4 regions of the Evansella sp. AB-rgal1 genome follow, and region 4 is predicted to be linked to each of the others. Evidence: predicted binding sites of a transcription regulator. Region 4 holds the regulator's gene; each other region holds the start of a gene.
What was found. The regulator Rex, encoded in region 4, represses fermentation and respiration genes when NADH is low (regulators of the CRP and FNR family bind a similar motif). The targets are predictions, from matches to a motif close to TTGTGAAATATTTCACAA.
Positions count from the first base shown of each region.

Region 1: a site for Rex is predicted at 6,812-6,829, ahead of ACERII_RS22935 (AtpZ/AtpI family protein). Genes of this name have one in related genera too.
Region 2: a site for Rex is predicted at 2,808-2,825, ahead of adhE (bifunctional acetaldehyde-CoA/alcohol dehydrogenase). Genes of this name have one in related genera too.
Region 3: a site for Rex is predicted at 3,434-3,451, ahead of ACERII_RS06965 (TIGR04053 family radical SAM/SPASM domain-containing protein). Genes of this name have one in related genera too.

Region 1 covers NZ_JBGUAU010000039.1:1,319-9,675, reverse strand. Annotated here, with positions in the region: gene atpD (F0F1 ATP synthase subunit beta) at 1-1,097, opposite strand, end outside; gene atpG (ATP synthase F1 subunit gamma) at 1,178-2,056, opposite strand; gene atpA (F0F1 ATP synthase subunit alpha) at 2,159-3,664, opposite strand; gene ACERII_RS22960 (F0F1 ATP synthase subunit delta) at 3,676-4,230, opposite strand; gene atpF (F0F1 ATP synthase subunit B) at 4,227-4,658, opposite strand; gene atpE (F0F1 ATP synthase subunit C) at 4,906-5,121, opposite strand; gene atpB (F0F1 ATP synthase subunit A) at 5,253-5,978, opposite strand; gene ACERII_RS22940 (ATP synthase subunit I) at 6,035-6,415, opposite strand; gene ACERII_RS22935 (AtpZ/AtpI family protein) at 6,415-6,645, opposite strand; gene ACERII_RS22930 (S8 family serine peptidase) at 7,204-8,357, opposite strand, start outside.
Region 2 covers NZ_JBGUAU010000037.1:33,831-42,187, reverse strand. Annotated here, with positions in the region: gene ACERII_RS22635 (ABC transporter ATP-binding protein) at 1-781, shown strand, start outside; gene ACERII_RS22630 (ABC transporter permease) at 714-1,481, shown strand; gene ACERII_RS22625 (aliphatic sulfonate ABC transporter substrate-binding protein) at 1,514-2,551, shown strand; gene adhE (bifunctional acetaldehyde-CoA/alcohol dehydrogenase) at 2,993-5,617, shown strand; gene ACERII_RS22615 (hypothetical protein) at 6,044-6,982, shown strand; gene ACERII_RS22610 (gamma-glutamylcyclotransferase family protein) at 7,093-7,989, shown strand; gene ACERII_RS22605 (hypothetical protein) at 8,005-8,289, shown strand.
Region 3 covers NZ_JBGUAU010000006.1:165,105-173,461, reverse strand. Annotated here, with positions in the region: gene ACERII_RS06975 (ABC transporter ATP-binding protein) at 1-1,547, shown strand, start outside; gene ACERII_RS06970 (ABC transporter ATP-binding protein) at 1,610-3,394, shown strand; gene ACERII_RS06965 (TIGR04053 family radical SAM/SPASM domain-containing protein) at 3,516-4,646, shown strand; gene add (adenosine deaminase) at 4,922-5,959, shown strand; gene ilvA (threonine ammonia-lyase IlvA) at 6,325-7,584, shown strand; gene ACERII_RS06950 (spore germination protein) at 7,656-8,357, shown strand, end outside.
Region 4 covers NZ_JBGUAU010000015.1:122,935-131,291, reverse strand. Annotated here, with positions in the region: gene ACERII_RS14400 (ABC-F family ATP-binding cassette domain-containing protein) at 1-1,321, opposite strand, end outside; gene moaC (cyclic pyranopterin monophosphate synthase MoaC) at 1,466-1,951, shown strand; gene ACERII_RS14390 (redox-sensing transcriptional repressor Rex) at 2,036-2,671, shown strand; gene ACERII_RS14385 (MDR family MFS transporter) at 3,156-4,598, shown strand; gene ACERII_RS14380 (YdiK family protein) at 4,628-4,822, opposite strand; gene ACERII_RS14375 (CPBP family intramembrane glutamic endopeptidase) at 4,819-5,541, opposite strand; gene groES (co-chaperone GroES) at 6,059-6,343, shown strand; gene groL (chaperonin GroEL) at 6,398-8,032, shown strand.

The DNA.
Region 1 (8,357 bases), on a different contig from region 4:
ATGGAATAGTGCTCTTCTCCTACGATTTCTGGAGATAATGCGCGTGAAGTTGAAGCTAATGGATCCACCGCAGGGTAAATACCCATCTCAGAAAGTTTACGCTCTAAGTTTGTAGTTGCATCTAAGTGAGCAAACGTTGTTGCTGGTGCTGGGTCAGTATAGTCATCGGCTGGTACGTAAATCGCTTGGATTGACGTAACCGAACCTTTTTTCGTCGATGTAATACGCTCTTGAAGTTGACCCATTTCCGTAGCTAATGTAGGTTGGTAACCTACGGCTGAAGGCATACGTCCTAAAAGGGCAGATACCTCGCCACCTGCTTGTGTGAAACGGAAAATATTATCGATGAAAAGAAGTACGTCTGCACCTTTTTCATCACGGAAGTGTTCAGCCATTGTTAAACCAGTTAAGGCAACACGCATACGTGCTCCAGGAGGCTCATTCATTTGACCGAAAACCATTGCTGTTTTATTGATAACGCCTGAATCTTTCATCTCAAAGTAAAGGTCGTTTCCTTCACGAGTACGCTCACCAACACCAGCGAATACAGAGATACCACCGTGCTCTTGCGCGATGTTGTTGATTAATTCCTGAATTAATACGGTTTTACCTACACCCGCACCACCAAATAGACCGATTTTTCCACCTTTAATATATGGTGCTAATAAGTCTACTACTTTTATTCCAGTTTCAAGAATTTCCGTTTCAGTAGATAATTCTTCATACACTGGAGCTTGACGGTGTATAGGATCACGCTTAACTCCTGCTGAAAGTGGCGCGTCTAAGTCAATATTCTCACCTAATACGTTGAAAACACGACCAAGTGTATCGTCTCCTACAGGTACAGAAATCGGGCTTCCTGTATCTACTACTTCCATTCCTCTTACAAGGCCGTCAGTAGAGGACATAGCGATCGTTCGAACAGTATCATCTCCTAAGTGGAGAGCTACTTCCAACGTAAGGTTCACGTCAACTTCACCTGAAGATTGGGCTTGTTTTTGTACAGTTAATGCGTTATAGATCTCAGGTAATTCACCACGGTTAAAACGAATGTCTACAACCGGACCCATTACTTGAGTGACGCTTCCTTTATTCATCTTCTTTCCTCCTTACTTCCTAAATGACACAATTCTTGTTAGGTTGTAAAAATTCTTGCCTTATTTTTACAAGCCTTATTCTAATTAAGTGCGGAAGCTCCACCAACAATTTCATTAATCTCTTGTGTGATGGCCGCTTGTCTTGCACGGTTATATACTAACGTTAATTCATCAATTCTCGATGATGCGTTATCCGTTGCAGCACTCATCGCTGTCATACGAGCTCCGAATTCACTTGCTTTTGCGTCGAGTAATGCTCCGTAAATAAGACTCTCTGCGTAGTGTGGTAGCAATTGTTCTAAAATCACTTCTGCATTTGGCTCATAAATATACTCTAAGTTGTTCCCAGTGTCTTCTTCATTATCGGATGAAAACTCATTTAGTGGCAAAAGCTTTGTTTCTTGAACTTGTTGACTAATGGCACTCACGAAGTGGTTATAGTGAACATAAATCTCATCGAATATGCCGTCGGTAAACATATCAATCGTTGTAGAAGCTATGTTTTTGATTTCTGCATATTCAGGCTGATCTTGTAATCCGATGATTTCTTGATATATAGGCATACCGCGTTTTTTGAAAAAATCACGACCTATACGACCCATTACAATGATTCCGTACTCATTCGGAGATTCGTGTCGTTCATTAATAATTTGCATCGTTTTACGAAGTAGCCCTGCGTTATAAGCACCACATAATCCACGATCCGAGGTGATAATAATATATGCCGTCTTTTTTACCTCACTCCGAGCTTCGAGCATTGGGTGAGTGACATTCGTTTCAGTACCAGACGCAATACTTGCTACAACCTCACGAATTTTTTCAGTATATGGTACGAAGGAAGTTGCTTTTGATTGTGCGCGATTTAGTTTCGCTGCAGAAACCATTTGCATCGCCTTCGTAATTTGTTTTGTTTTCTTCGTCGATCCGATTCTTGATTTTATATCTCTTAATGATGCCACCGTTGTTCACCACCTTTATTAACGAACTTCTAAAAGGGAGGAGAATTAATTCATACTACCTTTTCCCCAACCTTTTATATTTTCATTCGTCATTTCTATCTTTTATGCTTCCGTAAATGTTTGTTTGAAAGTTTCAATCGCTTTTCTCATTTCACCTTCATCAGGAAGGTTACCAGTGTTCTTGATTTCATCAAGAAGTTCACGGTTATTATGTTCTAGGAAGCTAAATAATTCTGCTTCAAAGCGTTGAATTTCATCTACTTTAATGTCATCTAATAAACCTTTCGTTAAAGCAAAAAGAATAATAACTTGTTTTTCTACAGCAAGTGGTTGGTGTAAACCTTGTTTTAATACTTCTACAGTACGGGCACCACGGTTTAGTTTCGCTTGTGTCGCTTTATCTAAATCCGAACCAAATTGAGCGAATGCTTCTAGTTCACGATACGAAGCTAAATCTAGACGTAACGTACCTGCTACTTTTTTCATTGCTTTGATTTGTGCAGAACCACCTACACGGGATACTGAAAGACCTGCATCAATGGCAGGGCGAATACCCGAGAAGAATAAGTTAGATTGTAAGAAAATTTGTCCATCTGTGATGGAAATAACGTTTGTTGGAATATATGCTGAAATATCCCCTGCTTGTGTCTCAATGAATGGTAATGCTGTTAAGGAACCAGCACCTTTCGCATCACTAAGCTTTGCAGCACGCTCTAATAAACGGGAGTGTAAGTAGAATACATCCCCTGGATATGCTTCACGACCTGGAGGACGACGAAGTAATAACGAAAGCTCACGGTATGCAGATGCCTGTTTTGTTAAGTCATCATAAATAACAAGAACGTGCTTTCCGTTATACATGAACTCCTCACCCATAGTTACCCCAGCATATGGCGCTAGGAATAATAACGGTGCTGGTTGAGATGCGCTTGCTGTAACAACAATTGTATAATCTAATGCACCGTGTTGACGTAATGTTTCTACTACGCCTGCCACAGTTGATTCTTTTTGTCCGATTGCTACATAAATACAAACCATATCTTGATCTTTTTGATTAATAATTGTATCAATAGCGATCGCTGTTTTACCAGTTTGACGGTCACCGATAATTAACTCACGTTGACCACGACCAATTGGAATTAAAGCATCAATAGATTTAATCCCTGTTTGTAATGGCTCGTGTACTGATTTACGATCCATTACTCCTGGTGCTGGCGCTTCAATAGGACGAGTTTTTGTTGTCTCAATTGGACCTTGACCATCTAATGGCTGACCTAATGAGTTAACTACACGTCCTAGTAATTGTTCACCTACTGGAACCTCCATGATACGGCCAGTTCGACGAACTTCGTCTCCTTCACGAATGTCTGTGTAAGGACCAAGAATAATAATACCAACAGTGTTTTCTTCAAGGTTTTGTGCCATACCCATAACACCGTTAGAAAATTCTAAAAGCTCACCAGCCATAACGTTTTCGAGACCGTGAGCAACGGCAATTCCATCCCCTACGCGGATGACGGTTCCAACATCGTTCACTTCAATTTCAGATTGATATCCTTCAATCTGTTTTTTTATTAAAGAGCTGATCTCATCGGCTCTGATGCTCATTACGTTCACCCCTATCTGCTAACGTTCCCATATATCATACGCTTTTGTATGCGTTCTAATTGACTTGCAACAGTTCCATCATAGACACTATCTCCGACTCTCACTTTTAATCCGCCAATGATTTCTTTGTCTACGATATTATTGATGAGAAGTTTTTGTTTACCAGTCTTTATCGAAAAGACTTGGGCAACAGCTTCCTTTTCATCATCTGATAAGGCCTTTGCAGTGTAAACTGTAGCTTCTGCAATTCCTTTTGCTTCGTTCGCTAACTTTTTATAATCCTCCACAATGGAGAAGAATACGGATTCTCTTCTATTATCAATTAAGAGTAGTAGAAGATTAACTACAACATCACTTACTTTCGACGAAAAGCTTTCTCTAACAATTTTCTTCTTCTCCTCAGATGTCATCTTAGGATGATTAAACACTTCGTCAAGAAGGTTCGTAGCTTGAAATACTTGTGAAACATCACTTAGTTCTTGTTCTATTGAATCTAATAGGTAGTTTTCCTGTGCATGTTCAAATAGTGCGCTCGCATATCGAAAACCTACTGGATGTCTTCTCATAGCTCTTCGCCCACTTCTCTAAGAGTTTCTTGGATGAGCTTTTCTTGTTCCTTTTCATCCAACTCTCTTTCAATCACTTTGGATGCCACAAGGATAGACAAGGTAGAAACTTGCTCACGAAGAGCGGAGATAGCTTGTTCTTTTTCTTGATTTATTTCCGCAACGGCAGTTTCTTTTAAGCGTTCCGCTTCTTTTCTCGCAGTTGCAAGGATTTCTTCTGCTTGTTGCTCACTAAATTTCTTCGTATTTTCAACTATTTCTTTTGCTTCACGACGGGCATCTTGAATGGCTTCCCGTTGCTCCGCTAAATATTTTTCTGCTTCTTTACGGTTACTTTCTGCAGATTTAATTTGATCAGCGATATGAACTTCACGCTTTTCCATCATATTAATGATAGGTCCAAGCGCAAACTTTTTAAGTATCAACATGAGAACCAAAAATGCTAATAGCTGATAACCTGCATTTATCCATGCAATATCATGTAACTCAAACAACGATTTCGCCCCCTTCATAACAGTAATAATAAGAAAAACACATTAAAATGTGGTAAGAACGAGTACATGCTATTCAAAAAATATATTTTCCTAGAAGGACATGTATCGATTTTTTACATAAAAGGAATGGCGAAGATTAAGTATGTAACGTTCTCCGCCATAATATCATTTCATGTGTTACTTATAGATTACCTAATAACATGAAGGCAATAACGATTGCAAAGATAGGAATCGCCTCTACTAATGGAGCACCAATGAATAAAAGTGTTTGAAGTGGCCCTCTCATTTCTGGTTGACGAGTTACACCTTGAACTACACTACGTACTACGATTGCTACACCAAATGCACCTGCTACTGCAGCGATACTTGCAACTATTGCTACTGAAAGAAATTCCATGATAAATATCCTCCTTTAAGTCCCATTCATTATTTGTTTTATTTGTAACGCTCTAAAAAAAATAAGAGCAAAATTACCAAGAGTGATAAAAGCTTTGTTAAGTGATACGATTTTTTATTAATCGTATGACTTTAATGTTCTTCGTTAACTTTATGTGACATGTAAACCATTGTCAGCATACAGAAAATGAAGGCTTGAAGTGTACCGATAAATGATCCAAATGCTTGGAACAGAACGAGTGGTATAAATGCGAATATACCCCATGCAAGACTACTTACTCCAAGTTTAACTAACATTACCATAATTAATTCTTTAGCAAAAACGTTAGCATATAGACGCATTCCTAATGTGAGGGTATTGGAGAAATCCTCAATAATTTTAAATGGGAACAAGAATGGTACTGGGCGGAAATAATCCTTCCCATATTCTTTTGGCCCTTTCAGTTTTAAACCATAATAATGCGTTAATATGATAATAAAGGCAGCTAAAGAGATTGTGAGAAGCGGGTCAGCTGTTGGTGAGTGCCAGTATACGTAGTGCTCGGTTTTTGTCGCAAGTTCAAACGGAACACCTATCATATTTGCTACGAATACATAGCAGATTAATGTAACACCTAGAACAACAAAGTGCTTCCCTTGCTTCCAATCCATAGAGGAACTAATAACGTTCTTCACAAATTGAACTAACCATTCTACTACATTCTGTGCACCTGTCGGATACATTCTTATTTTCCTCGACAAGAAGAAGAGAATCAAGAATACTATTAACATGACAACAGTGGTCATAAATATTCCTGTGAGATCTACCTTCAAATACGGGTTATCAAAAAGCTCTATTACTGGTTTTTTATTATCCAACCATTTTCACCTCTTTTCTTTGCATCTCTAGGGTTGTACACAATTCTTCATGTACGTCATTGATTCAATTTTTTAATGTGAAACATAGGTTCAATTAATATAATGAAATAGGTTATTGCTAAACCTATAATGACACCTTCGACTTGTAAATATTCAGGAAATTGCAAAGCAATGGCTACAGCAGCTACAGCAGCAATAATCCTTGTTAACGTACCAAATATAAGAAGACTAGGTTTTTTTTCTCCTTCTAGAACTTCTCCTATTTTCTTCACTTGAATATATGTATTTACTAAGTTTAACAAACTAAAACTAGCACCAAATGTAACCCCCATATAGAATGTTCTATTTGGTAAGACTAATGCTAATATAAGAAATACTAGAATAATCCCTATCGTTACAAAGGTATACCTTTTAGCTATTGCATGAAATTCCATCATTAAGATTCTTCTCCCATAAATTTACGCACAGCAAAGTATATCCCAGTAATCGCTGCCCCCATCCCTACTATTGCACCTAGGACAAGAAATAATCCATTTGTGTTACATTTATTGTCTAACCAACTACCTCCAAACACTCCTAGAAGAATGGAGCCAACAAAATAGGAGCTAATAGTAGACATTAAACCGACCATTTTTGCTATTTGGGGTATTTTAGGTGGCTGAGACATTGGTTTCCCACCCTTACTAGGGTTTATAAGCGAATTATGTTTACATGCGTAATATCCTATGTAATCGTACCAATACAGCTTAGTTCCTGTCAATTACTACTAGGAATTGATCAACATGAAATTTATGCCATTCACCAGGGTTAAGCGCTTTCTTGTTCACAGAGTTTTGCTACATTTTTCACATAACAGACACATTTCCTATTATACATAAAAAATAGGCAGTGTCCTATACTTTTTAAAGAAAAAATAAAGTTCGAATATTACAAATATTATAAGCAGCATTTTTAACGTAGTTTTAGTGAAAAATTTGTACACTACGGCTCTTTCCTACCTATCAACACTATTTACATTCTGGCTATACACCTATTCTGTATGAAAACAGAGACTGGGTCAAAAGTGTTTTCAGCAAAGAGAAATCCGAACGAAATGATTCTTGGTATCCTATTCGCTGCAGAAATATACTCCGCTAAGGTTACCTATCGTTCGTATTTTCAATGTTACACTTTCGTTATGTCCCAGCCTCCATTCTTTATAGAGAGAATATCTTCGAGGATCTAGTTAATCAAAGTCTTCCCATGAACCGATGTAAATGTCTCTTTCTTCTGTATCTTCATGTCCTTCTTTTTCTGCAAAAATTAGTGCTTTATATATTCCTGGTTGTATTCCTTCCACTTTTATGTCCTGCTCAAACATCCCTCTTTCAATGTCTTTTTGAACATCAATAAAGTCAATAAATTGAAAGGTGTCAGGGTCATATAATGCGATGCCAAATGCATCTGCTCCACCTGGAAGATACACTTCATAATGGAATGTGTCAGGCTCTGCGGTTTGTTCAAACATAAACGCCATCATCCTTGGATAGTCTGGTTCTTCTACAAAAAACATATAAGGGATCTCAATCGTCTCATCAAAACTTTTCACCTTTATATTGTCATGATAAATCCCTTCTGTGAATAAGGAAGGAAACACATCCATCGTTACAGGAACCGTTTTCTTATCTCCAGGAGATACATATAAAGAAAATGGTACCTTCCATTGTATTCCATCAGGAACCTGAAATGGTGGTTCTACTGTATATCGTTTTCTTACATCCGAATGATTTTCAATGGTAATTTCTACTGTTTTCTCCAAACGGCTATCTGACTTTAACCATTTCCCAAAAGTAAGAGACCCGGGGTATACGAGAGTTTTTGAATTTAGTGCATCTATTAATTGAATTCTACCTGTCCCTTGTACATGAGGTGGATAAAGTACCCCTTCTTTGTCCTTGATTGGTTTAGCTGTATTCATTAATGCTGCTTTTATTTGATCCGGACCCCAATCTGGATGCTTCTGCTTAAGAAGGGCTGCTGCTCCCGCTACGTGTGGGGCAGCCATGCTTGTTCCATTTAGATCTAAATATCCTTTTGGTACCGTACTGTCAATAGCAACACCTGGCGCGACAATGTCAGGCTTTATATCCCATGTATGTGTCACGGGACCTCGTGAACTAAACGGTGCCATAAAGTCTTCTTCTTCCCTATAAATGGTTCTTATGAATATGTCCCTTTTTTTAAGGTCTTTCTTTAACGATTCTCCTACTTCCTTCGAAACACTCACTACTGGAAAATCGGTTTGCTCTTCTAGCATACCAGCAAAGTCGCCATCTGTATGATTATATACAATTAGTGCCTCTGCCCCTGCTTTTTGCGCGGCTTTCGCTTTTAATGTAA
Region 2 (8,357 bases), on a different contig from region 4:
TACTGTATTTGATGATATATCTTTAACAGTGGAACCGGGGGAGTTTGTTTCCTTACTTGGTCCATCGGGCTGTGGTAAATCGACTTTATTAAATATTATTGCAGGTCTTGATGAAGCTTCAAATGGAGAAGTGTATGTTGGAGATAAAAAAGTAACAAAACCAGGTTCCGATCGTGGCGTAGTTTTCCAAGAAGCTGCTTTAATGCCATGGTTAACGGCGATAGAAAATGTGGCTTTCGCACTTAGGAAAAATATGAAGAAAAGTGAAGCGAAAGAACATGCGAAAAAGTACTTGAAACTTGTTCATTTAACTAAATTTATGAATTCTTATCCACATGAGCTATCTGGTGGGATGAAACAACGAGTTGCCATTGCAAGAGCGCTAGCAATGGACCCTCAAATCTTATTAATGGATGAACCATTTGGGGCTTTAGATGAACAAACTAGAACGATGCTTCATCGTGAAGTCCAATTCATTTGGCAAGAGACGAAAAAAACGATAATCTTTGTAACACACAATATTAGAGAGTCAATTCTGTTATCAGATCGAATTGTACTAATGGGAACACGCCCAGGTGGGATTCGCAAAATATATCCAGTAGATTTACCTCGACCAAGAACTCCATCATCACCAGAATTTGCAAAGCTAGAAGAAGATATTATGTCCATACTCGGTGGGGAAATTGAGAAAGTAATGAAGGAGGAGATGGGTGATGATTTCAACAGTAAGAAGGCTTCTCTTCTTTACGGCTCTAATCACAATATGGGAGATCATATATAGAGTAAATTTAGATTTGCAATTTTGGTCTACACGATTATTCCCATCTCCATTACTATCTGTAGAACAGCTGTACATTGGTTTTTTTGAAACGGGAATATTAGCTGTGGCACTTACAGAAAGTATTCAACGTATTGCCATCGGTTTTAGCTTAGCTGTTTTTATTGGTGCAACTTTAGGGATTTTAATAGGAGTCTCTAAAATAGCTGATGAAACGTTAGGTACTCTAGTAATTGCCTTACAATCAGTTCCGAGTATTGTATGGCTTCCTTTAGCACTAGTTATGTTTCATGGAGGACCTGGCGCTATCATTTTTGTAGTCGTACTTGGTGGAACTTGGCCGATGACAATGAATATGAGAATGGGAATTAAGAATGTGCAACCCATTTTAGTGAGAGCTGCTAGAACAATGGGGTATAATCGTTCAGAATTAATATGGAAAGTAATGATACCAGCTTCTATACCATCTGCCATAACGGGCGCAAGACTAGCTTGGGCTTTTGCGTGGAGAGCTTTAATGGCTGCAGAATTAATCGGACGCGGTGGATTAGGAAGAACGTTAATGGATGCTAGAGACTTCTTTAATATGGAACTTGTTATCGCAATCATGATTATTATTTCTGTTATAGGGTTAATTATGGAGTACTTTGTATTTAGTAAGATTGAGAAACGTGTGTTAGCTAGATGGGGATTATCAAAATAAATAAATCTTTTATAAATATGAGGAGGAGCAACATGAAGAAGTTACGAACTTTATTATTTGCATTTACAAGTTTAGTAGTTATTAGTGCATGTGGGCAAGGGGATTCAAACTCAAATGATCAATCAGGCGCAACAGATGGTGGGGAAGTAACAGGTGGAGATGTTACAATTGGCTACTTTCCTAACTTAGATCACGCTGCTGGTATTATTGGAAAAGAAAAAGGGTACTTTGAAGAAGAAATGGTAAATTATAATGTAGATTTTACACACTTCCCAAATGGAAATGATTTCATTGAAGCTTTAGATGTCGGTAATATTCAATTAGGTTATGTTGGACCAGGCCCCGCTATTAACTACTTTTTAAACGGGGGCGATGTAGTTGTTATTGGAGCTGCCGCAAATGGCGCGACATTAATTGTATCTCGTGAAGATTCTGGTATATTATCACTAGAAGATTTTGACGGTAAGTCTTTCTGTACTCCAGGTAATGGTTGTACGCATAATGTACAGTTAGAAATTATGTTAAATGAAATTGGTCTAGTATCTAATCGTCTAGGCGGAACAGTAGAACATCAATCACGTGTAAACCCAGCAAGTATGGTCGCTATGTTTGAACAAGGACAAATTGATGCAGCAGCAGCTCCGGAACCTTGGGGAACTTTACTTGTGGAAGAACACAATGCCAATGTAGTAGCTGAGTGGAATGACGTTTTCTTAGGGGAAGAATTAGCAAGTGTTGTTATTGTTACAACAAATAGTTTCTTAGAAAATAATCCAGAAGCAGTTGAGCAAGCGTTACGTGCTCATAAACGAGCTGTAGATTATACGCACGAAAATACAGAAGATACACTTAATACTGTAAATGATTTAATTTTCAACTTAACTCAAAGTCGTCTTCCTGAACATGTATTAGAAAAAGCTTGGAAGCGTATGGTAGTAACAACGGAAACACATGCTGATGCATTACAAGCATGGGCAACGGCATCGTATGAATTGAAATTTATGGATGTTGATCCTGATTTAGATGGATTTGTTGATACTTCCATTTTAGATGGAATTGTATCTGAATAGATTAAAATAAAAGAAAATGTTAAGAAGGTGCTCGAGTGTTTATCACCATACGAGTACCTTCTTTTTTTCGTATTTGTTTTAAAAAACTTTAAATATGGCAAACAATGTCAAATATTTGAAACGATTTAGACATAATTTAGTATATCTACTGATCAGAGTTGATAGTATACTTAAGATAGTTAAAACACTTTAAATAGTAAAAAATATAAGATTACATTTAACAGAATAGACACATTGAAAACGTTATCAAGTGAAAATGTGAAACAGTTCACAAATGTGTCAAACAATTTCACGGAAATTGAATTATAATAGGGTTGTAAGGGAATGACAGAAGGTTATTGCGATAGGAAAAATGCAAAACAGTAATAACAATGTTATTCCGATATAATATAAGTTATTTATGTGAAAACATTCACAAATAAAGTTTTGGGAGGTCATATAATGGCTACTGTAGAAAAAGAAGTAAAACAAAAACAAGATGTAACGAAAATGGTAAATGAGTTAGTTGAAAACGGGAAAATAGCACATCAAGAATTCTTAAACTTTGATCAAGAATCTATTGACTTGATTGTTAAGGAAATGGCGTTAGCAGGATTGAATCAACATATGCCACTTGCAAAAATGGCAGTTGAAGAAACAAAACGTGGTGTTTACGAAGATAAAATTATTAAAAATATATTTGCAACAGAGTACATTCATAACGCAATTAAATATAACAAAACTGTTGGTGTAATCTCTGAAAATGAGTTTGAAGAAATTATTGAAGTTGCAGAACCAGTAGGTGTTGTAGCAGGTGTTACTCCTGTAACAAATCCTACATCAACTACAATGTTTAAAATATTAGTTTCTATTAAAACTAGAAACCCAATTATCTTTGCTTTCCATCCATCCGCTCAAAAATGTAGCGCTAAAGCTGCTGACATTCTATATGAAGCAGCAGTGAAAGCTGGAGCACCAAAGAATTGCATTCAATATATTAGTTTGCCATCTATTGAAGCAACACAACAATTAATGAATCACCCAGGAGTAGCTGTGGTATTAGCAACTGGTGGTGCTGGAATGGTTAAATCAGCTTACAGTACAGGGAAGCCTGCTTTAGGTGTTGGTCCTGGTAACGTGCCATGTTATATTGAAAAAACGGCAACAGTGAAGCAAGCTGTAAATGATCTAATTTTATCAAAGACATTCGATAATGGAATGATTTGTGCATCAGAACAAGCTGTTATTATCGACAAAGAAATTTACAATGAAACGAAACAAGAATTAATTAACAACAAATGCCATTTCTTAACGAAAGACGAGATTAAGAAATTAGAAGAGTTAGTTTTCCCTGGAAGCAGTGCTGCACCAGGAACATATTGTGCAATTAATGGTGACATTGTCGGTCAATCTGCAGCGACAATTGCAAAAATGGCTGGCTTTGAAGTAGACCCTGCTACGAAAATTTTGATTGCAGAATTAAAAGGTGTAGGAATGGAATACCCATTATCTAGAGAAAAATTAAGCCCAGTGTTAGCTTGCTATAAAGTAAGTAGTACAGAAGAGGGGTTCCAACGTGCAAATGAAATGTTAGAGTTGGGTGGGTTAGGACACTCTGCAGTTATTCATACAAATGATGACGAAATTATGAAACAATATGGTATTCGAATGAGAGCAGGAAGAATTATTACAAATAGTCCATCATCTCAAGGTGCTATCGGTGATATATACAATGGGTTTCTACCTTCATTAACATTAGGTTGTGGATCATACGGAAGAAACTCTGTATCTCAAAACGTAGGAACAGTGAACTTAGTAAACTATAAGAAGATTGGAAAGAGAAAAAATAACATGCAATGGTTTAAAATTCCACCAAAAGTTTATTTCGAAAAGAATTCAACACAGTACCTTGCAAAAATGCCGAACATTTCACGTGTATTAATTGTTACAGATGAAATGATGGTAAAAATGGGGTACGTTGATAAAGTGCTTTACTACTTAAATAAGCGTCAAGATAAAGTGGAATATGAAGTATTCTCTAATGTAGAGCCAGATCCATCTATAGAAACAGTAATGGCAGGCGCAGAAATGATGTCTCAGTTCCAGCCAGATGCGATTATCGCCCTTGGTGGGGGATCTCCTATGGATGCTGCTAAAGGAATGTGGTTGTTCTATGAGCACCCAGAAATTGAATTCCATGGTTTAAAGCAAAAATTCTTAGATATTCGTAAACGTGTTTTTAAATATCCAAACCTAGGTAAGAAATCTCAATTCATTGCAATTCCAACAACATCTGGAACTGGTTCTGAAGTAACTTCATTCTCTGTAATTACGGATAAATCTTCAGGAACAAAGTATCCTTTAGCAGATTATGAGTTAACTCCGGATGTAGCTATTATTGATCCTACGTATGTGAAATCAGTTCCTCCTGGGGTTACAGCTGACACAGGAATGGACGTATTAACACATGCAATCGAAGCTTACGTTTCTGTTATGGCTAATGATTATACAGATGGATTAGCAATAAAAGCAATTCAACTTGTATTTGAATATTTACCAAAAGCATATGAAAATGGCAACAATGAATTAGCTCGTGAGAAAATGCATAATGCTTCTACAATCGCTGGTATGGCATTTGCCAATGCATTCTTAGGAATTAACCACAGTTTAGCGCATAAGCTAGGTGCGGAATTCCATATTGCTCACGGTAGATCTAATACAATCTTAATGCCACACGTTATCCGTTACAATGCAACGAAACCGTCTAAGTTTACTGCGTTTCCTAAATACGGCCACTTTAAGGCTGATGAGCGTTATGCAGAAATTGCAAGAATGTTAGGTTTACCTGCAAAAACTACAGAAGAAGGTGTTGAAAGCCTTGTTCAAGCAGTAATTGATTTAGCAAAAAAACTTAACATACCAATGAGTATTGCTGAGTGTGGCGTAGCCCAAAAAGACTTTGATGCAAAGGTAGAAGAGTTAGCAGATCGTGCATTTGAAGATCAATGTACAACAGCTAACCCGAAATTACCTTTAGTAACTGAGTTAGTAGAAATATATAAAAATGCGTTCAAAGGCATTAAATAAGTAAAACAAATGGAGAGAAGTGATGTCTAAATCACTTCTCTTTATTTTGGACTGGACGACTTAACTATTTCTAAGCCCTATAGTATGAATGGAAGTGAAATTTCGCACCATGTCGGATGAAAATACGTTAAGAAGTATTTTAGTAACATTCATTTTTCTATGGAATGAGTGCAAGCCAGCGAGGAATCAGTGGGAAGTAAGAGTAGAGGCGAAATCCCGTAGCGACTTAGTGGCGGAGGGGGAGCGGCAACTCCCCACAGGAACCCGAGCAAGCTGAAGCGAATGGAATATAAACAGACAAAATTTAGTAATACTAAATAGTTTATTTTCAATATTCAAAGCATATTTTCGAGGATAGACAAAATGAAAGTGAAACATTATTAAATCTTGTAACGTAACAGAATGTAAGAAAAAGGAGGAGTTTATATGTTTACAGATCTAAATAATAAATTGAAGGAAGTAAAGGAACGTTGCCGGAAACAGAAAAAGTGGAAAGAACATTTACAAAGAGCAAATAATTTATTCACTGAAGAACAGAAGAAGAAAAGAGATTTACAAAGTTTACTAGAAAAGGAAAAACAAGATGTGGAGAGGTTAGAAAGTTTTTCATTAGCAAATATATTCTATTCCATTACAGGAAAAAAGCTGGAGAAATTGGAAGAAGAAAAACGAGAAGTACTTACAGCAAAATTGAAGTATCAAGAATCAGTAACGACCTTAAAGGATTTAGAAAAAGAAATAAAAGAATACCAACAGTTGTTATTAACAGTAAAAGGAAGTACGGAGGAGTATAATCAAATTCTTTCCGAAAAAGAAACGTTAATTAAAGATGATTCAACGATCTGGACACAAGAACTGTATGAACTACTGGAAGAAGAGGCAGAAATGGAGTCAATGGTAAAGGAGTATCATGAAGCGGTTTCAGCTGGTCGTTCAGCTTTTAATAGCTTAAAAGTTGCTATAGGATCACTAGATAAGGCGAAAAATTGGTCAACGTTTGATATGTTTGGTGGAGGTATGATTACAACTGCAATCAAACACAGTCATCTAGATGAAGCGAGAGATCATATACATAAAGTTCAAAGTCAATTGAGACATTTTCAAGAAGAATTATTAGATATTAAAAATCATTTTCATGTTAATTTAGAAATAGGGAACATGTTATCTTTTGCTGATTATTTTTTTAATAGTTTAATTGTTGACTGGATGGTTCATGGGAAAATTTCAGATGCATTAAACCAAGCTTTAAAAATGAAAGAAAATGTATCTTCCATGTTATTTAGGTTAGAAAGAGATTTAAGTGAATTAGAAGAGAATCTCGAAACAGTAATAAAGAGGCGATTTGATTTATTAGAAAATGCGTAAGTTTTAGTGTTACTTAACAAGTATTTTTGCATATTATATAATTGTGTTGTTCATATGCCACGTTTATCTTTATAATAGGTAGAAATGGTTTGTGGGAGGAGAAGATTATTGTGCAACTAAAATATAGGGTCTTTGTATATGGAACTTTACGGAAACATGAATATAATCATTCATTATTAGAAGATAGTAAACTTCTTATCTCACAAGCTTCGATTAACGGTACATTATACGATACAGGCATGGGTTATCCTATGATAACTGATCAAGAAATAGGAGTTACTTATGGAGAGGTTTATGAGATTAATGAGAAAGTTTTGGAAAAACTTGATGAATTAGAAGGGTATGATGAATCAAGAAAGGAAAACCTATACATTCGCAAAAAGAAGGAAATATATACAGATGAGGGAGTACTTGAAGCTTTTGTTTATGTAATGAATACTTCTAATCAGCATATGCTTAAGAAACGAATAGCTTCGGGCGACTGGAAGTTATATCAATGGATGTCTAATAGACCGGATATATTTTATTACTTTGCATATGGTTCCTGCATGGATGAGGAAAGGTTTATTACTCACGATGTAGTGCATTATTTTAAAAAGGTAATCGGTGTAGGGAAATTACAAAAATATGAACTTTCTTTTTCACTTCACAGACCTGATGGAGGGAGAGCAGATATCAAAGAAACGGATGATTCTGTAGAAGGAATTGTGTATGAGCTACCTATCGCAGCATTAGATTACTTACTTGATCGCGAAGGTGTATTAGATGATGTTTATAGGCCAATTTTTCTTGATGTAGAAATAAATAATAAGGTTTATAAGGATATCTTTTCTTTTACTGTAGTATCAAAAGAAGAAGAGATTGCCCCTCCAGATCACTATGCACTAGAAATATTAAGAGGCTCGTATGGAAGAGTAACAGGAACGTATTATACGAGGTTAACAAATAAAATGTTGGATTTAGGTGTCGATGTAGGTAAATTAGAAAGTACAATAAGAATGACATAGAAGGAGTGATCGTTTTTGTACTCATTTCTAATGTTCGGTGGCATTCTTATCTTATTCCAATTAATTTATGTAATTTGGATTTCTCAGCTAAACCAAATAAAAGCATGGATAAAGTTTATTCCTTCATGGAGTATGTTTATTTTAGGTGTATTGTTTATCCCTGTTAGTACACTTGTAGTTGGAAGAGTGGGGGTACTGTTAGCAGGCGCTGGGACTACAATGGTAATAACTTCTTTATTAACTATTCCTGTGATAACGTTGTTACAGGAATCGTCAATGAAGAAACTAAGATCTAATTAAAATTTATGAAAATAAGGGAGACGTAAAGAGCCAATTAAGACTCTCGAATCTCCCTTATTTTTTCTGTA
Region 3 (8,357 bases), on a different contig from region 4:
TATGTTCCATTCTTGCTGTGCTTCTTACTATTTTAGTAACCTTTTTAGCTTCACGTGTTGCACTAGGATTTGGAAAAGATGTTCGTCGAAAGTTGTTTGTTAACGTTGAAAACTTTTCGCTACAGGAATATGAGCAAATTGGTCCTGCATCCTTAATAACGAGAACAACAAATGATGTTAAGCAAATTCAAGACGTTTTAAATATGATTTTACGAATCGTCACAAGAGCACCATTGATGCTTATTGGCGGAATTATTTTAGCTGTTTCCCGTGATCCTGCGCTTTCCCTTGTTTTTCTAGCAGCATTACCTGTGTTAGCTGGAACGATATTTTTTATAAGTAGAAAAGCTATTCCGTTATTCGGAGAACTACAAAAAAGAACGGATCGATTAAATTTATTACTTCGTGAATCACTCATTGGAACCCGTGTGGTTAGGGCATTTAACCGAGTAAAGTACGAGAAGCAGAGATTTAATGTTGCTAATGAACAATTTCGGGATACAGGAATTAAAGTAAACAAAATAATGGCTATTCTCTTCCCGCTTATGCTTATTATTATGAATTTCACTAATATAGCTATTGTTTGGTTTGGAGCTATTAGAATTGATAACGGGCTTATGGAAGTAGGGAACTTAATGGCATTTTTACAATATGCCATGATGATATTAATGTCGCTTATCATGCTTTCCTATGCTTTTATTTTAATCCCAAGGGCACAAGCATCGGCAAAACGTGTGAATGAGATTTTGATGATTAACCCGGATATGAAAGATCCAATACAAGAGGCAATAGAGACTGGTTTACAAGGGCATCTTGAGTTTAAGAATGTCACTTTCCGATATAAAGGGGCTGAGAAACCTGCTATTGAAAACATATCCTTCCATGCAAAGCCAGGACAAACGACAGCAATAATAGGAAGTACTGGTGCCGGTAAAACAACGTTAGTACAACTTATACCAAGGTTTTATGACATAGAAGCAGGTTCTATCATGTTAAACGGAATAGATATTCGACATATGACTCAAAAGGATGTAAGAAAAAAGCTAGGGTATGTACCACAAAAAGCTTCTCTATTTAGTGGAACGATTGAGGAAAATATTCGTTTTGGAAAAAAAGAAGCTACTGAAGAAGATATCATTGCAGCTTTGGAAACAGCCCAAGCAATAGAATTTGTAAACGAAAAAGAAGATGGTGTTTCTACGTTTATAGATCAAGGAGGCGCAAATTTATCTGGTGGACAAAAGCAGAGATTGTCTATCGCAAGAGCGCTCGTTCGAAACCCTGAAATTTATGTCTTTGATGACAGCTTTTCTGCACTCGATTATAAAACGGATGCAAATTTAAGGAAAGCGCTAAAACAAAAAACGAAAGATGCAACTATTATTCTGGTTGCACAACGAATAAATACTGTGATGAATGTTGATCAAATTATTGTTTTAAATGAAGGGAAAATTGCGGGAATTGGTCCTCATGAAGAACTGTTAAAGAATAACACTGTTTATCAAGAAATTGTAGCATCTCAGAGAACGGGGGATGAGAGTGCATGACATCGAAAAAGAAATCCTCTCGTATATCGAATAATAGTGGAGCCGGAGCCGGGAAAGGTCCTATGTTTCAGGTAGAAAAGCCAAAGAATTTTAAAGTTACGTTAAAGCGATTATTAAGCTATCTTAAACCAAGAAGACTGCCATTAATAATCGTAGCCATTGCAGCAGTCTTTTCTACACTGTTTAATGTCATTAGTCCAAAACTTCTTGGTGATGCAACTTCGTCTCTTTTTGATAGTTTTATGGAAGGAACTGGAGTGGACTTTCCATTTATAGGGAAATTATTAATTGTTTTAATCATATTGTATTGTGCCTCTACATTTTTTGCCTTTATACAACAGTATATTATGGCAGGAGTTTCTCAACGAACTATTGCTGAAATGCGCCAAGAAGTGAATGAAAAATTAACAAGATTGCCAATACAGTATTTTGACAAGCATAAACATGGTGATGTGTTAAGTAGAGCAGTGAATGATATAGATAACATTAATACATCCTTACAGCAGGCACTTACTCAGGTAATTACTTCTGTGATTACTGTGATAGGTATTATTATTATGATGCTTGTTATTAGTCCATTATTAACGCTAGTCGTGTGTATAACGATTCCATTGAGTGTTATTGTTGTAAGAACAGTAGCTCAGTTTTCTCAAAAGCATTTCAAGAGTCAACAAAAAGAGCTTGGAAGTATTAATGGTCATATTGAAGAGATGTTTACTGGCCATCAAGTTGTAAAAGCGTTTGGCCAAGAACAGGATGCAATCAAAGAATTTGATTCCATAAATGATCGTTTATATAAAGCTGGTTGGAAAGCTCAGTTTATTTCAGGAATTATGATGCCGTTAATGACGTTTATAAGTAATATCGGATATGTATTTGTTAGTATTGCTGGTGGACTTCTTGTTTTAAATGGAAGTATACGAATCGGGGATGTACAAGCATTTATACAGTATTCACAACAGTTATCTCAACCAATGGTACAAGTAGCAAGTGTTGCGAATATGATTCAAGCAGCATTAGCGTCAGCAGAAAGAGTGTTTGCTCTTCTTGATGAGGACGAAGAAAAGAGAGAAGAAGTGTCAGACGTGAACCTAGCAAATTTACGAGGTCGTGTCTCATTTGAGCATGTACATTTTGGATATGAAGAAAATTCCCCAGTAATTAATGATATGAACATTGAAGTAGAACACGGTCAAACGGTAGCAATTGTAGGTCCAACTGGTGCAGGGAAAACAACTATTATTAACTTACTTCTACGTTTTTACGAAACGAACAAAGGCGATATTCGAATTGATAATAAAAGCATAAAGGACCTTTCGAGAGAAGAAGTCCGAAGTATGTTTGCAATGGTTTTACAAGATACTTGGTTGTTTAATGGAACCATACGCGAGAATATTGCATATGGACGTGAAGGTGCTACGGAAACTGAAATTATTAAAGCTGCTCATAATGCCTATGCAGATGATTTTATTCGGACGTTACCAAAAGGATACGACACAGTATTAAGCGAAGATGCTACTAATATCTCTCAAGGTCAGAGACAGCTAATTACTATCGCCAGAGCTCTTTTAAGAGATCCAAAAATATTACTGTTAGACGAAGCTACTAGTAGTGTTGATACACGTACAGAAATGAATATTCAAAAAGCAATGAAAGAACTAATGAATGGACGAACAAGCTTTGTTATTGCACATCGTCTATCTACCATTCGTGATGCCGATCTTATTTTGGTAATGAATAAAGGAGATATTGTGGAAAAAGGTACTCATGAACAGCTGATTGAGAAAAACGGTTTCTATGCAGAGTTATATTACAGCCAATTTTCTAGTAATGAAGAAATTAGTTGATGACTTTTAAAATGTGAACAATTCAGTACTATTCACTGTTTGTGATTTTCCTCACTACAATATGTTCGTATTTTGGATATGCTGAACCTATACTAATATTGTTATCTAGGAGTGGTAGTATATGTTTCCGCAAAATTACGATGAGAATCCTTTTATAGTAATATGGGAATTAACTAGAGCTTGTGAGTTAAAATGTTTACATTGTCGTGCTGAAGCACAATATCGACGTGATCCCTCTGAATTAACATTTGATCAGGGAAAAAAGTTAATTGATGATATTCATTCTATGAATAATCCAATGCTAGTTTTTACTGGTGGAGACCCTCTCATGCGTGAGGACGTTTTTGATATTGCATCATATGCAATCAAAAAAGGAATCCGCGTATCTATGACCCCATCAGCTACTCCGAATGTCACAAGGGAAGCAATGAAAAAAGCAAAAGATATTGGGCTAAGTCGCTGGGCATTTAGTATTGATGGGCCAAATGCAGAGATCCACGATCATTTCCGTGGAACTAGTGGATCTTTTGACCTTACCATGAATGCGATCAACTACTTGCATGAACTAGAGATGCCAATTCAAATTAATACTGTCATATCAAGATATAACTACGAGCACTTAGACGAGATGGCAGAATTAGTGGAAAAGCTAAACTGTGTATTGTGGAGCGTGTTTTTCCTTGTTCCAACGGGGCGTGGGCAAGAAAAGGATATGATTACTGCACTCGAGCATGAAAAAGTATTTCAGTGGCTTTACGATTTATCTAAGCGAGTCTCCTTTGATATAAAAACAACTGGAGCACAACATTATCGTAGAGTAGTGATCCAAAATAAGATGCGAGAGAAGCAGGCAGAAAGCAAAGGGAGTAACATTCAATATAGAGATGCATTAAAAAATGGTTCTACAGGGAAAATAGGTGGTCTCGGACGTGCTCCAAAAGGCGTAAATGATGGTAATGGTTTTGTCTTTATTTCTCATATTGGTGATGTTTATCCTAGTGGTTTACTTCCTATTAAAACTGGTAACGTAAAGGAAACTCCTTTACCTGACATCTATAGGGATTCTCCCATTTTTCAATCTTTACGAAACCCAAGTAGTTATAAGGGGAAATGTGGTGTGTGTGAATATAATGAGGTGTGTGGTGGTTCTAGATCAAGAGCGTTTGCTATGACTGGGGATTATATGGAAAGTGAGCCATTCTGTATTTATATTCCGAAAGAGTTAAGGAAAAAGAGTAGTGCAACTTCATAATTTAGTGATATGTAAAAAAACAGAGAATGCTAATGTAAGCTCTGTTTTTTTGTTTGCTAAAAAAACTAACAATAAAGTTGATAAATAGTTCATTTGATAGTAATATAGAAAAAATTTATAATTTCTTATTTATTATTATCTTACCTTAAAATACGTAATCTCAATTGGTGGTTAACTTATCTAATATTCCTAATATTGTTGGTTTGTATACCATTCGCTTCGTCAATCTTTGTTTCTGTAGGGAGTTGCCGTTTATATTGAAAGGGGTGTTTATGTTGGGAGATTCAATTTCTATTCTAGAGAGATTGCCGAAAGTGGATTTACATGTTCATTTAGATGGTAGTATTAAACCGGAAACTGTTCTTGATCTTAGTATTGAAGAAGATGTTTCCTTACCTTCAAACAATATAACCGATCTTCGTAATCTTTTAGGAATCCATGGGTCGTGTATTAGCTTACGAGAATATTTAAGTAAGTTTGAACTTGTTTCCAAGCTTCTTCACTCAGAAAGAGCCTTAGAACGAGTTGCTTTTGAAATCGTTGAGCAAGCTAGTGCTCAAAATTGTAAGTATATAGAAGTCCGTTTTGCCCCACAACAACATAGAGAGAAAGGCTTACGGATTGACGAAGTACTTCAAGCTGTTATTCGAGGGTTAAAAAGAGGTAACGAGACTTTCGATGTGAAAGCACGTGTAATTGCATGTTGTATGAGGCATCATTCTATAAAACAAAATATGGAGGTTATTGAAGTAGCATCCCATTTTCTTCATAAAGGGCTTGTGGCAGTGGACTTAGCAGGAGACGAAGCGGAATATCCTGCATATCTACATCTTGAAGTTTTTCAATATGCGAATAAAAAAGGTATTCCAGTTACAATTCACGCTGGAGAAGCAGGTGGGCCCGAGAATATATACGATGCTGTTACAAAACTATGTGCCAATCGAATTGGACATGGAGTAAGACTTCGTGAAAATCAAAAAATTTATGACTTTATCCGTGATCAAAAAATCCCGTTAGAAATGTGCCCCATTAGTAACATTCAAACGAAGGCTTCAAAAAGTTGGTCGGATTATCCCCTAAAAGAATATTATGAAAAAGGGATCAATATAACAATTAATACGGATAATTTAACGGTTTCTAATACGAATCTTGTGAAAGAATATAAGATAATAATGGAAAAATATAAATTTACGTTGAAAGACATAAGTAACTTTATACTAAATGGCTTACAGGCATCTTTTCTACCTGAAGGGGAGAAAAAAATGTTAACAGATAAATATAGGGAAGAATTTCTAAAAGTTGGTCTTTATTAGAACAGGTAAGACAAGGTAAGAGAAGGTAAGAGAAGGGTATGTCAAAAGGTTAGTCCTTAATTGATATATCCTTTTTATTTTGATTTTGTAACTTGGTGGGAGAACATGGACCATACGTCTATTGATTGTACCATTCCTCAATTAGTGTTTTCTCTTATCTGGGAGAGGTTGCAAGTAACTTGACTGCTCCTTAAAAAAAGAGCAATGTTAAGTAAAAATAAACTAAATAAAGCAAACCATGCATTTGAATTAGATAAAAAAATAAAATATTAATAAAATTTCGTGTTTTTAAATATGTATGTTTATGTTAGTATATTTTTATCTATTCATTTAGCAGGTCAAAGTTAGGAAGGATTTTAAAAGGTATGAATATGACTGAAAATAAGATTTCTATTAAAGATATTATAATAGCTCATCAAGTATTAAAAGATATCGTAGTCAATACCCCTCTGCAAAAGGATGAGATTTTGTCAGAGCGTTACCAATGTAATGTTTTTTTAAAGCGTGAGGATTTGCAAGTAGTTCGTTCCTTTAAAATAAGAGGTGCGTACAATTTAATGCAAAGTTTATCAAACGAAGAGTTACAACATGGAGTAGTTTGTGCTAGTGCTGGAAATCATGCACAAGGTGTAGCTTACTCATGTAAAGCTTTAGGAGTAAAGGGAAGAATATTTATGCCCACAACCACTCCACGTCAAAAGGTATCTCGAGTTGAATTTTTTGGAGGACCTTTTATAGAAGTTTTTCTAACCGGAGATACGTTTGATGACTCATATTACGAGGCAATGGAGTTTTGTGAAAAGAATAATATGGCTTTTATCCATCCGTTTGATGATTATCTAACAATTGCAGGGCAAGGCACAATTGGTATGGAAGTGTTAGAGAGTATTGATGAACCTGTCTCGCATATTTTTATGGGGATAGGCGGAGGTGGGTTAATTTCCGGTGTTGGATCTTACATTAAGAATATTAGTCCAACAACAAAAATTATTGGTGTGGAGCCTAGTGGTGCCCCCGCAATGAAAGAGTCTTTAGATCAAAATAAAGTAGTAACGTTAAGTACAATTGATAAGTTTGTTGATGGTGCGGCAGTAAAACAAGTTGGTAAAATAACATTTGAAATAGCCAAGGAAGTAATAGATGATGTAGTGCTTATACCAGAAGGTAAAGTTTGTACAACACTTCTCGGGTTGTACAATGAGAATGCCATAGTTGCTGAGCCTGCAGGAGCTTTGTCTGTAGCAGCATTAGACTTTTATAAAGATGAAATAAAAGGTAAAAATATTGTTTGTATCATAAGTGGTGGCAATAATGATATAGATCGTATGCAAGAAATGAAAGAACGTTCGCTAATTTATGAAGGATACAAACATTATTTTATTGTAAATTTCCCTCAAAGAGCTGGAGCGTTACGGGAATTCATGAGTGATGTACTTGGAGAGAAAGATGATATTACACGTTTTGAATATACGAAAAAGAATAATCGAGACAAAGGTCCTGTCCTTGTAGGTATAGAATTAAAATATAAACAAGACTATGAACCACTCATTGCAAGGATGAACAAAAAAGGATTTACGTTTATTGAGATTAATAAAGATCAAGATTTATTTAATTTCTTAATTTAATGAGCAGGAGTATCAGAAGGTTATGAAAAAACTTTTTGGTACTCTTTTTTTGTCTTTAGGATAAAACAGCCATGAATGGTCAAAATAAGAAAAATATTGCTACATATTGGAGTTTTTGTTATATGGGAAAAATAGAACGAGTGACTTTAGTATATCGCAAAATAGGAGACAATTTATCGTTTTTTAAAAATGCATTTTCTGACTGCTCTGATGTATTATATCGAAATATTCAAATGGACGGGAAAAGAGCTTGTCTAATTTTTATAGACGGTTTAGTTAATACAACTGATATTCAACAACATGTGATATTGGATCTTATTAAGCAAGAAGAAAATGTGTCGACGATCCATGATATTGAAGAAAAAACATTGTCCATATCTCAGACGGTTGAAGAAAATACGTTAGACAAAGCTGTTACAGCTGTTTTAGAAGGAAATACCGTACTTGTCATAGATGGTAAAGAAAAACTACTTATTTTTGATGCAAAAGAATTTCAAACTAGAGGAATCACAGAACCTGAATCAGAAACTGCGATCCGTGGACCTAGAGAGGGGTTTGTGGAAAGCCTTAGAGTAAATACATCTTTAATCAGACGAAAAATACGTACTACTGATTTGAAAATGGTTTCAAAAATAATTGGTGATAAGACACAAACTGGTGTAGCGGTAATGTATTTAGATGGAATTGCTGATGAAAAAATAGTACAGGAAATAAATAATCGACTTGATCGTATAAAAATAGACGGTATTCTTGAATCGGGCTACATTGAAGAA
Region 4 (8,357 bases):
CAATCTTTAAGACATCTTCTCCGCTAAAAAGGAAGTTTCCTAACACAGTTCGAATATCTTTCTCCTGTGTAAGGGGATACTCATCCCATAGCTCTTGTAATACTGTTTTGTTAGAGGTAAGCTCCGCTTGTTCCTGATCGTAGTAACCTATAGATACATTACTTCCATATTGAATAGAGCCACTAATTGGTTTTAGCTTTTGAGAAATTGACTTAATAAGTGTGGATTTCCCAATCCCATTCGGCCCTATTAAAGCAACACTTTCACCGCGTGTTAGCCTTAGTGATATATTTTTAAACAAAGTCTCGTCATCATAACCAACGCTTAGGTCATTAATGGTAAGAACATCATTTCCACTTTGTTTTTCAATTTCAAAACGAAAACTAGCAGAATTGTCGTCATCGATGGGCCGATTCATGACGGTCATTCTCTCCAACTGTTTCCGTCTACTTTGAGCTCGTTTTGTTGTGGAAGCACGAGCAATATTCCTTTGCACGAAATCTTCTAACTTTTTAATTTCACCTTGTTGCTTTTCAAACTTTTTCATTTCTATTTCTAACTGTTTGGCTTTTTCTTCTAAATACTTACTGTAATTACCAGTGAATTTTTTCGTCTGATTGAAAGAAAGCTCATACACTTGATTAACAATTCGATCTAAAAAATATCGATCATGGGAGACAACAAGAATGGAGCCGTCATATCCAGATAAATACCCTTCTAACCAAGTTAACGTATCGATATCTAAGTGGTTGGTCGGCTCATCTAAGATAAGTAAATCAGGCTTCGACAGCAATAGTTTCCCAAGAGCGAGTCTTGTTTTTTGCCCTCCGCTTAACGAGCTGACCTTTGTACTATAATCAAATTGAGAAAAATGCAATCCTGATAAAATTCCACGAATATCTGCTTCATATTGGTAGCCACCTTTATCTTTAAAGTCCATCTGAAGTTGATCATACTCTTCTAGAACTTTAGTAAAACTAGGACTTTGGGAATCACTCATCTTTTCTTCTAATCTCCGCAAGTCCTGTTCCATTTTTTTTAGGTGCCTAAAGACGGTTAGCATTTCATCCCAAATGGATCGTTCAGAAGTGAGACCGCTATCTTGGGCTAAATAGCCGACGGTTACATCTTTAGGAATAATTAAGTCTCCCGTATCGTAAGAAAGCTCTCCAGCTATGATCTTTAGTAACGTTGATTTACCTGCGCCGTTTCTACCTACTAAAGCTATTCGATCACGTGTTTGAATTTCTAGTTTTACATTTGATAATATTTTTTCAGCTCCAAACGATTTGGACAACTGTACACATTGCAATAAAATCATGAACGTTCATCCTCACTGTATAATCCATACATTTCACAAAGTAAGTGTACAGTAATCTAGACATATGTCGCAACCTAAAAGAAAGAGTTTGTACAGATTGTGAACTAATAGTACAATAGAAGAAGTGAAGGGGGCAGGTACACCATGGGTTCATTTACACACTTTAATGAGCAAGGTAGAGCAAAAATGGTGGACATTTCCGATAAAGGTGAAACTGTTCGAACTGCAGTTGCAAAAAGTAGTATAGAAGTGAATAAGAAAATATACGAAGGAATAAAAGGGGGGACTATGAAAAAAGGGGACGTGTTAGCTGTTGCGCAGGTTGCAGGTATCATGGCTGCGAAGAACACATCTCAATGGATACCAATGTGTCATCCTTTAGCCCTTTCAGGAGTTGATATTCTTTTTGATTGGGAGATAAGTGAGAAAATACACATTTTACATATAACTGTTAAGGTAAAGACAAAAGGAAGTACTGGCGTGGAAATGGAAGCATTAACTGCAGCTTCTGCTACTGCATTAACTGTTTACGATATGTGCAAAGCAGTAGACAAAGGCATGGTTATTGGAAAGACATTTTTATTAGTAAAAACTGGTGGAAAAAACGGGGATTTTAAGCGCGAGCAATAAAGGCTATTACATCATAAGGAAATCTACTTGAAGAAAAGTCTTGCTTTTATAAATAAAAATATTATATGGGTAGGAGGAAAATATATGGATGTTGATCAAACGAAGATACCGCAAGCAACAGCAAAACGGTTACCATTATATTATCGTTTTTTAGAAAGCTTACAAGCATCAGGGAAACATCGAGTTTCTTCTTCGGAGCTTAGTGATGCAGTAAAAGTAGATTCTGCTACAATCCGTAGAGACTTTTCTTACTTCGGTGCATTGGGGAAAAAAGGGTACGGGTATAATGTAAATTATTTACTAACATTCTTCCGAAAAACGTTAGACCAAGATGAAATTACGAAGGTAATTTTGGTAGGGGTAGGTAATTTAGGTACTGCTTTCTTAAATTACAATTTTACAAAGAGTAATAGCACGAGAATCGAAATGGGCTTTGATGTAGATGAAACGAAAGTAGGACAAAAAATTGGAAGCGTTCCCATTTATCATTTGGACGACATTAAAGAGAAAATAGCAAACGATGTGGAAGTGGCAATCTTGACCGTCCCAGCACACGCTGCTCAGATTATTGCGGATCAGCTTGTAGAGGCAGGGATTAAAGGTATCTTGAATTTCACACCTGCAAGATTGTCTGTTCCGGACCATGTTCGAATTCATCATATTGATTTGTCGGTAGAATTACAATCGCTTATTTACTTCTTACGTCATTATCCAATGTAATCATATTCAGAGTGTCTTATTAGGCTGATTAGTCTAATGAGACACTTTTTGTTGGTTAGTGTATAGCTTTGGATGATTTCAACACAAAGGCTTAATAGACAAGCTAGTGCATGGACCTGGCGAATTGTTATATATAAAGAGTCAACTTAAGGGCTCATAAGGACAAAATCGAGTTGAAAGTATCTGAAGTTGTCCTTATGAAGGGCTCATAAGGACAAAAACGAGTTGGAAGTATCTGGAATTATCCTTATGAAGAGCTCATAAGGACAAAACGGGTTAAAATGAGCTAAAATTGTCCTTATGAAGATTAACTAAGTATATTACCTTCTGCTGTGACATATCATCCATCATCCAGAGTTTGAGATCCGTTATTAATTCCTATGCTTTGTTACTAGACTACGTTCACAGTAGGCTGATATCATGGTATAGTAGAAGGGTATGTTTCGTGTATCGAAACAATGGATTGGTGAGGTAGGTGTTTTATTTGAGTAAAGTACCACAAAAGTGGTTAGTTGTAATAACAGTTTTACTCGGAACGTTTACAGTTATTTTAAATAATAGTATGTTAAATCCTGCTGTTCCTCATTTAATGTCCGTTTTCCAGGCAGATGCTGTTGCTACAGGATGGGTTATTACCATCTTTATGGTAACGATGGGTGTTACGATGCCTGTGACTGGGTACTTAGGTGACAAGTTTGGTAAAAAGCAATTATATATGGCAGGTCTTGCCTTATTTGTTTTAGGGTCGATTTTCGGATCTCTATCGTGGGATTTATCATCACTAATTTTCTTTCGTGGTTTACAAGGAGTAGGTGGTGGGCTGATGATGCCAACTGCGATGGCTCTAATTTTTGAGGTTTTCCCAAGAAAAGAAAGGGGATTAGCCACAGGAATATATGGAGTTGCTGCAATGATGGCACCTACGATTGGGCCCACATTAGGTGGATTTATCATAGAAATGGGAACTTGGCAGTGGTTATTTCTTTGTAATGTACCAACGGGAATTATAGGTATCCTATTTTCCTATGTATATTTAAAACAGACAGCAAAAGTAAAAGATATTTCATTTGATTCATCTGGATTTGTAACTGTTACCCTCGGTGTAGGAGCCATACTCTTTGCACTAGGTAGGGTCTCGGAGCTAGCTCATTTAAAAGAACCCATGAATGTATTTTTAATCCTATTCGGATTGGTAGCGCTCATTCTTTTTGTAAAAATAGAAAACAAAAAAGAACAGCCATTACTGGACTTGTCAATTTTCAAGATACCAGCATACGGCTACAGTGTTTGGATCTCTAGTATTAGTTCCATCAGTTTGTTTGGTGGGATATTCTTAGTTCCACTGTTACTTCAAAATGTGTACGGTTATGGAGCTATTGTGACAGGGTTAACCTTTTTACCAGCTGCATTACTTTCAGGAATATTTATGAGTATTGGTGGTAGAATGCTAGACCGACATGGGCCATCACTTATTGTTACACTAGGACTAACAATAGTTACCGTCGGAAATGTATTCTTAGGATTTCTTTCCATGGAAACAGCATTATGGATTATCGTAGCATTAAATGCTCTACGTGGTATTGGAATGGGGTTAAGTATGATGCCTTCCACAACAGCGGGAATGAACTCAATCCCAGATAAATTTATCTCTAGAGGGTCAGCTATGAATAATGTTTTACGACAAATGAGTTCAGCTTTAGGGATTGTATTTATTTCCATCTATTTTGAAGTAAGACGAGCGCAAATAATAACAACCAGTAATGTAGAGATTGATCTTGCAAGTTTACAAGCAATTAATGAAGGATTTCTTTTAATCGGAATCCTAACACTTATCTCAATTCCAACAGGGATATTGTTGGGAAGAGAGTATAATAAGCAGCAAAAACAGGACACAGCTAAGTTACAATCACAAAACAAAAACGCTTAAGCGACGATGCTTAAGCGTTTTTTCTAACACTATTTCTTATCTTTTCCTTTACCTAATGCTGAAAAATAACGGAAAGCAATCATGTAGTCGATGGCAGCTACACCAATAAGTAACAAAGTAATAAAATCCCATTCTCCAGTTCTGTTGTGTTGTTGGATGGCAAAGAAAACAAAGACAGTTGCAATTAAAAAGTACATATAACCAGTAAATCTAGCTGTTTTCATAAGAAAAGCCCTCCAATAATAGCTTGGATGTTATCCATTTCATCAATAAGTCGTTGTATGTCTTCTCCAAAAACTACTTGAACAATCATTACGAACGAATTAATACCAACATGTGCCATGATTGGAACGATGATACGCTTTGTTTTTACATAAAGGAACGCAAAAACAATACCCATAGCTAAATATACAATTAAATTTTTGAAATCCATGTGAACAACAGCAAAAATGAGTCCACTTAAAAGAGCAGCAATCCAAAAGCCATATCGTTTAAATAAACTGCCGAATATAACCATGCGGAACACGATTTCTTCCATAATAGGAACGAAAATGGCTACAACGATCATCATTAGTGGAACGGCGTTAGCCCAGCCAACAATATCCTGTGTATTTTCTGATCCTGGTTCAATTCCAAGTACATATATGTTAATGAAGTTTGCCAATATTTGAGCTCCGAAGGCCATGAATATTCCTAAAATAGACCAAAGCACCGTTTCGCTTCCACTAGCTTTATCCCTTGAAAATTCCAAGTCAGGTTCTGTTTTTAGTGTTAAAAATAGAATAACAAAGAATCCCAATGTGAATGTAATTAATACCGTAGTGCCGATAAGTTCATCGAATGTACCAGAAAATCCAAAGAACACGAGCAGAGCAGCTGTGACCGAAGTAGCGAGCTGCATAATGATAAAACTGATGAGAATAAGCCAATATCTTTTTGTCAACGTGCTATCTCCTTTGTTCAAAAATTAGTATAGTTTTTCCTACATATAAGTTAAGATATGTAACCAATGTGTCTAGTTTGTGTAATGAATCTCTATCATATATACTTTGTTGGATGTCCAAATAGAATAAAAAAATGTGCAATTGTTAATAACTTAAATCATTGTACCATAGGTGCAAGAAGATACACTAATAAAGCGATGTAGAGTTTATTTTTTTAATTCTTACAAAATATCTTTTAAAATATATGAAAAAAATTTGTTAGGAATTTTCATTAATTGTACGTATATTTTGTAGATGATAGGACGAAATTATAATGTAAATTTCTTCTAATAATTTTGTCGAAAAAATTAATAGAAAAATGATTCAAAAAGGTTGCAAAACAAAAAGCATTTGATTATTATAATAATTGTGTTAGCACTCAAGTTAACCGAGTGCTAATAATAACAAAATCAACGGCAGGATGTTATTAATGAAGATAACAAACTGCAATAAACATTTTAAAGGAGGTTGTTTTCCTTGTTAAAACCATTAGGTGATCGTATTGTTATTGAGTTAGTTGAGCAAGAAGAAAAAACAGCAAGCGGAATCGTTCTTCCTGATTCTGCAAAAGAAAAGCCACAAGAAGGTAAAGTTGTTGCTGTAGGTACTGGACGAGTTACTGAAAACGGAGAGCGCGTAGCACTTGAAGTAGAAGCTGGTAATTCCGTTATCTTCTCAAAGTATGCAGGAACTGAAGTGAAATATGAAGGTAAAGAGTATTTAATTCTTCGTGAAAGTGATGTATTAGCAATTATTGGCTAATACGGTAATGGAAACATTATATATACTACATAGGACAATAGGAGGTTGAGAAGCATGGCAAAAGAAATTAAATTCAGTGAAGACGCTCGTCGTTCAATGAAACGCGGTGTGGACGCTTTGGCTAATGCTGTAAAAGTAACACTTGGACCAAAAGGTCGTAACGTAGTTCTTGAGAAAAAATTTGGTTCTCCATTAATTACAAATGACGGTGTAACAATCGCAAAGGAAATCGAATTAGAAGATAACTTTGAAAACATGGGTGCGAAGCTTGTATCTGAAGTTGCAAGCAAAACAAACGATATCGCTGGTGACGGTACAACTACAGCGACTGTTTTAGCACAAGCGATGATTTCTGAAGGTTTAAAAAACGTAACTTCTGGTGCGAACCCAATGGGTATCCGTAAAGGGATTGAAAAGGCTACAAAAGTAGCAGTTGAAGAACTTCAAAAGATTTCTAACCCAATCGTAAGCAAAGAGTCTATTGCACAAGTTGCTGCAATCTCTGCTGCAGACGATGAAGTAGGTCAATTAATTGCAGAAGCTATGGAGCGCGTAGGTAACGATGGAGTTATCACTGTAGAAGAATCTAAAGGATTCACTACAGAGCTTGAAGTAGTAGAAGGTATGCAATTCGACCGTGGATATGCATCTCCATACATGGTAACTGATTCTGATAAAATGGAAGCAGTTCTAGAAGATCCTTATATCCTAATCACTGATAAGAAAATCGCAAGCATCCAAGAGGTACTTCCTGTGCTTGAGCAAGTTGTTCAACAAGGTCGTCCGATCCTTATCATTGCAGAAGACGTTGAAGGGGAAGCCCTTGCTACATTAGTAGTGAACAAGCTTCGTGGAACATTCAATGCAGTAGCTGTTAAAGCTCCTGGATTCGGTGACCGTCGTAAAGCAATGCTAGAAGATATTGCTACATTAACTGGTGGAGAAGTTATCACAGAAGATCTTGGTTTAGATCTTAAATCTGCAAACATTACTCAATTAGGTCGCGCTGCAAAAGTTGTTGTAACAAAAGACAACACAACAATCGTGGACGGTAATGGAGATGCAGCTGAGATTTCTAGCCGTGTAAACCAAATTAAAGCACAAGTAGAAGAATCTACTTCTGATTTTGATAAAGAAAAACTTCAAGAGCGTTTAGCGAAGCTTGCTGGTGGAGTTGCAGTAGTAAAAGTTGGTGCTGCTACAGAAACTGAATTAAAAGAGCGTAAGCTACGTATTGAAGATGCATTAAACTCTACTCGCGCTGCAGTAGAAGAAGGTATCGTTTCTGGTGGTGGTACAGCACTAGTGAATGTTATCAATGCTGTTAAAGGTCTCGAGCTTACAGGTGACGAAGCTACTGGAGCAAACATTGTTGTACGTGCGCTTGAAGAGCCAGTTCGTCAAATTGCACACAACGCAGGTCTTGAAGGATCTATCGTTGTTGAGCGTTTAAAAGGCGAAGCTGTAGGAATCGGATTCAACGCAGCAACTGGTGAGTATGTAAACATGGTTGAAGCGGGAATCGTTGACCCAACTAAGGTTACTCGTTCTGCACTTCAAAACGCAGCATCTGTTGCGGCTATGTTCTTAACTACTGAAGCTGTAGTTGCTGATCTTCCAGAGCCAGAAGGTGCTGGCGGCGGAATGCCTGACATGGGCGGAATGGGTGGAATGGGCGGCATGATGTAATCTGCCGCTAATCCCTTGATATATAAGGGTTTTGAAGTGATATGCTAACAAAATGCTAACATCAGGAAAATAAAAGAAGCTTCTCATTAGTTGATTAAAACTTTTGAGAAGCCTTTTTTAGTTCTTGTTATACACTGGCTTGATTGCAGCATTAAAGTGTACCAACTCAGATTATTTTAAATAAGATCAGTTTCCTCTCAAAATGGAAAAACCTATGGGGTAACTTTTGTATTACGTAGTGGACTAAATACTGTGTAATAAGACAAATGTGCCATGAACATACGCTAGCAACATGGTCTGCCCAATCATATTTTGAATTTCGGAG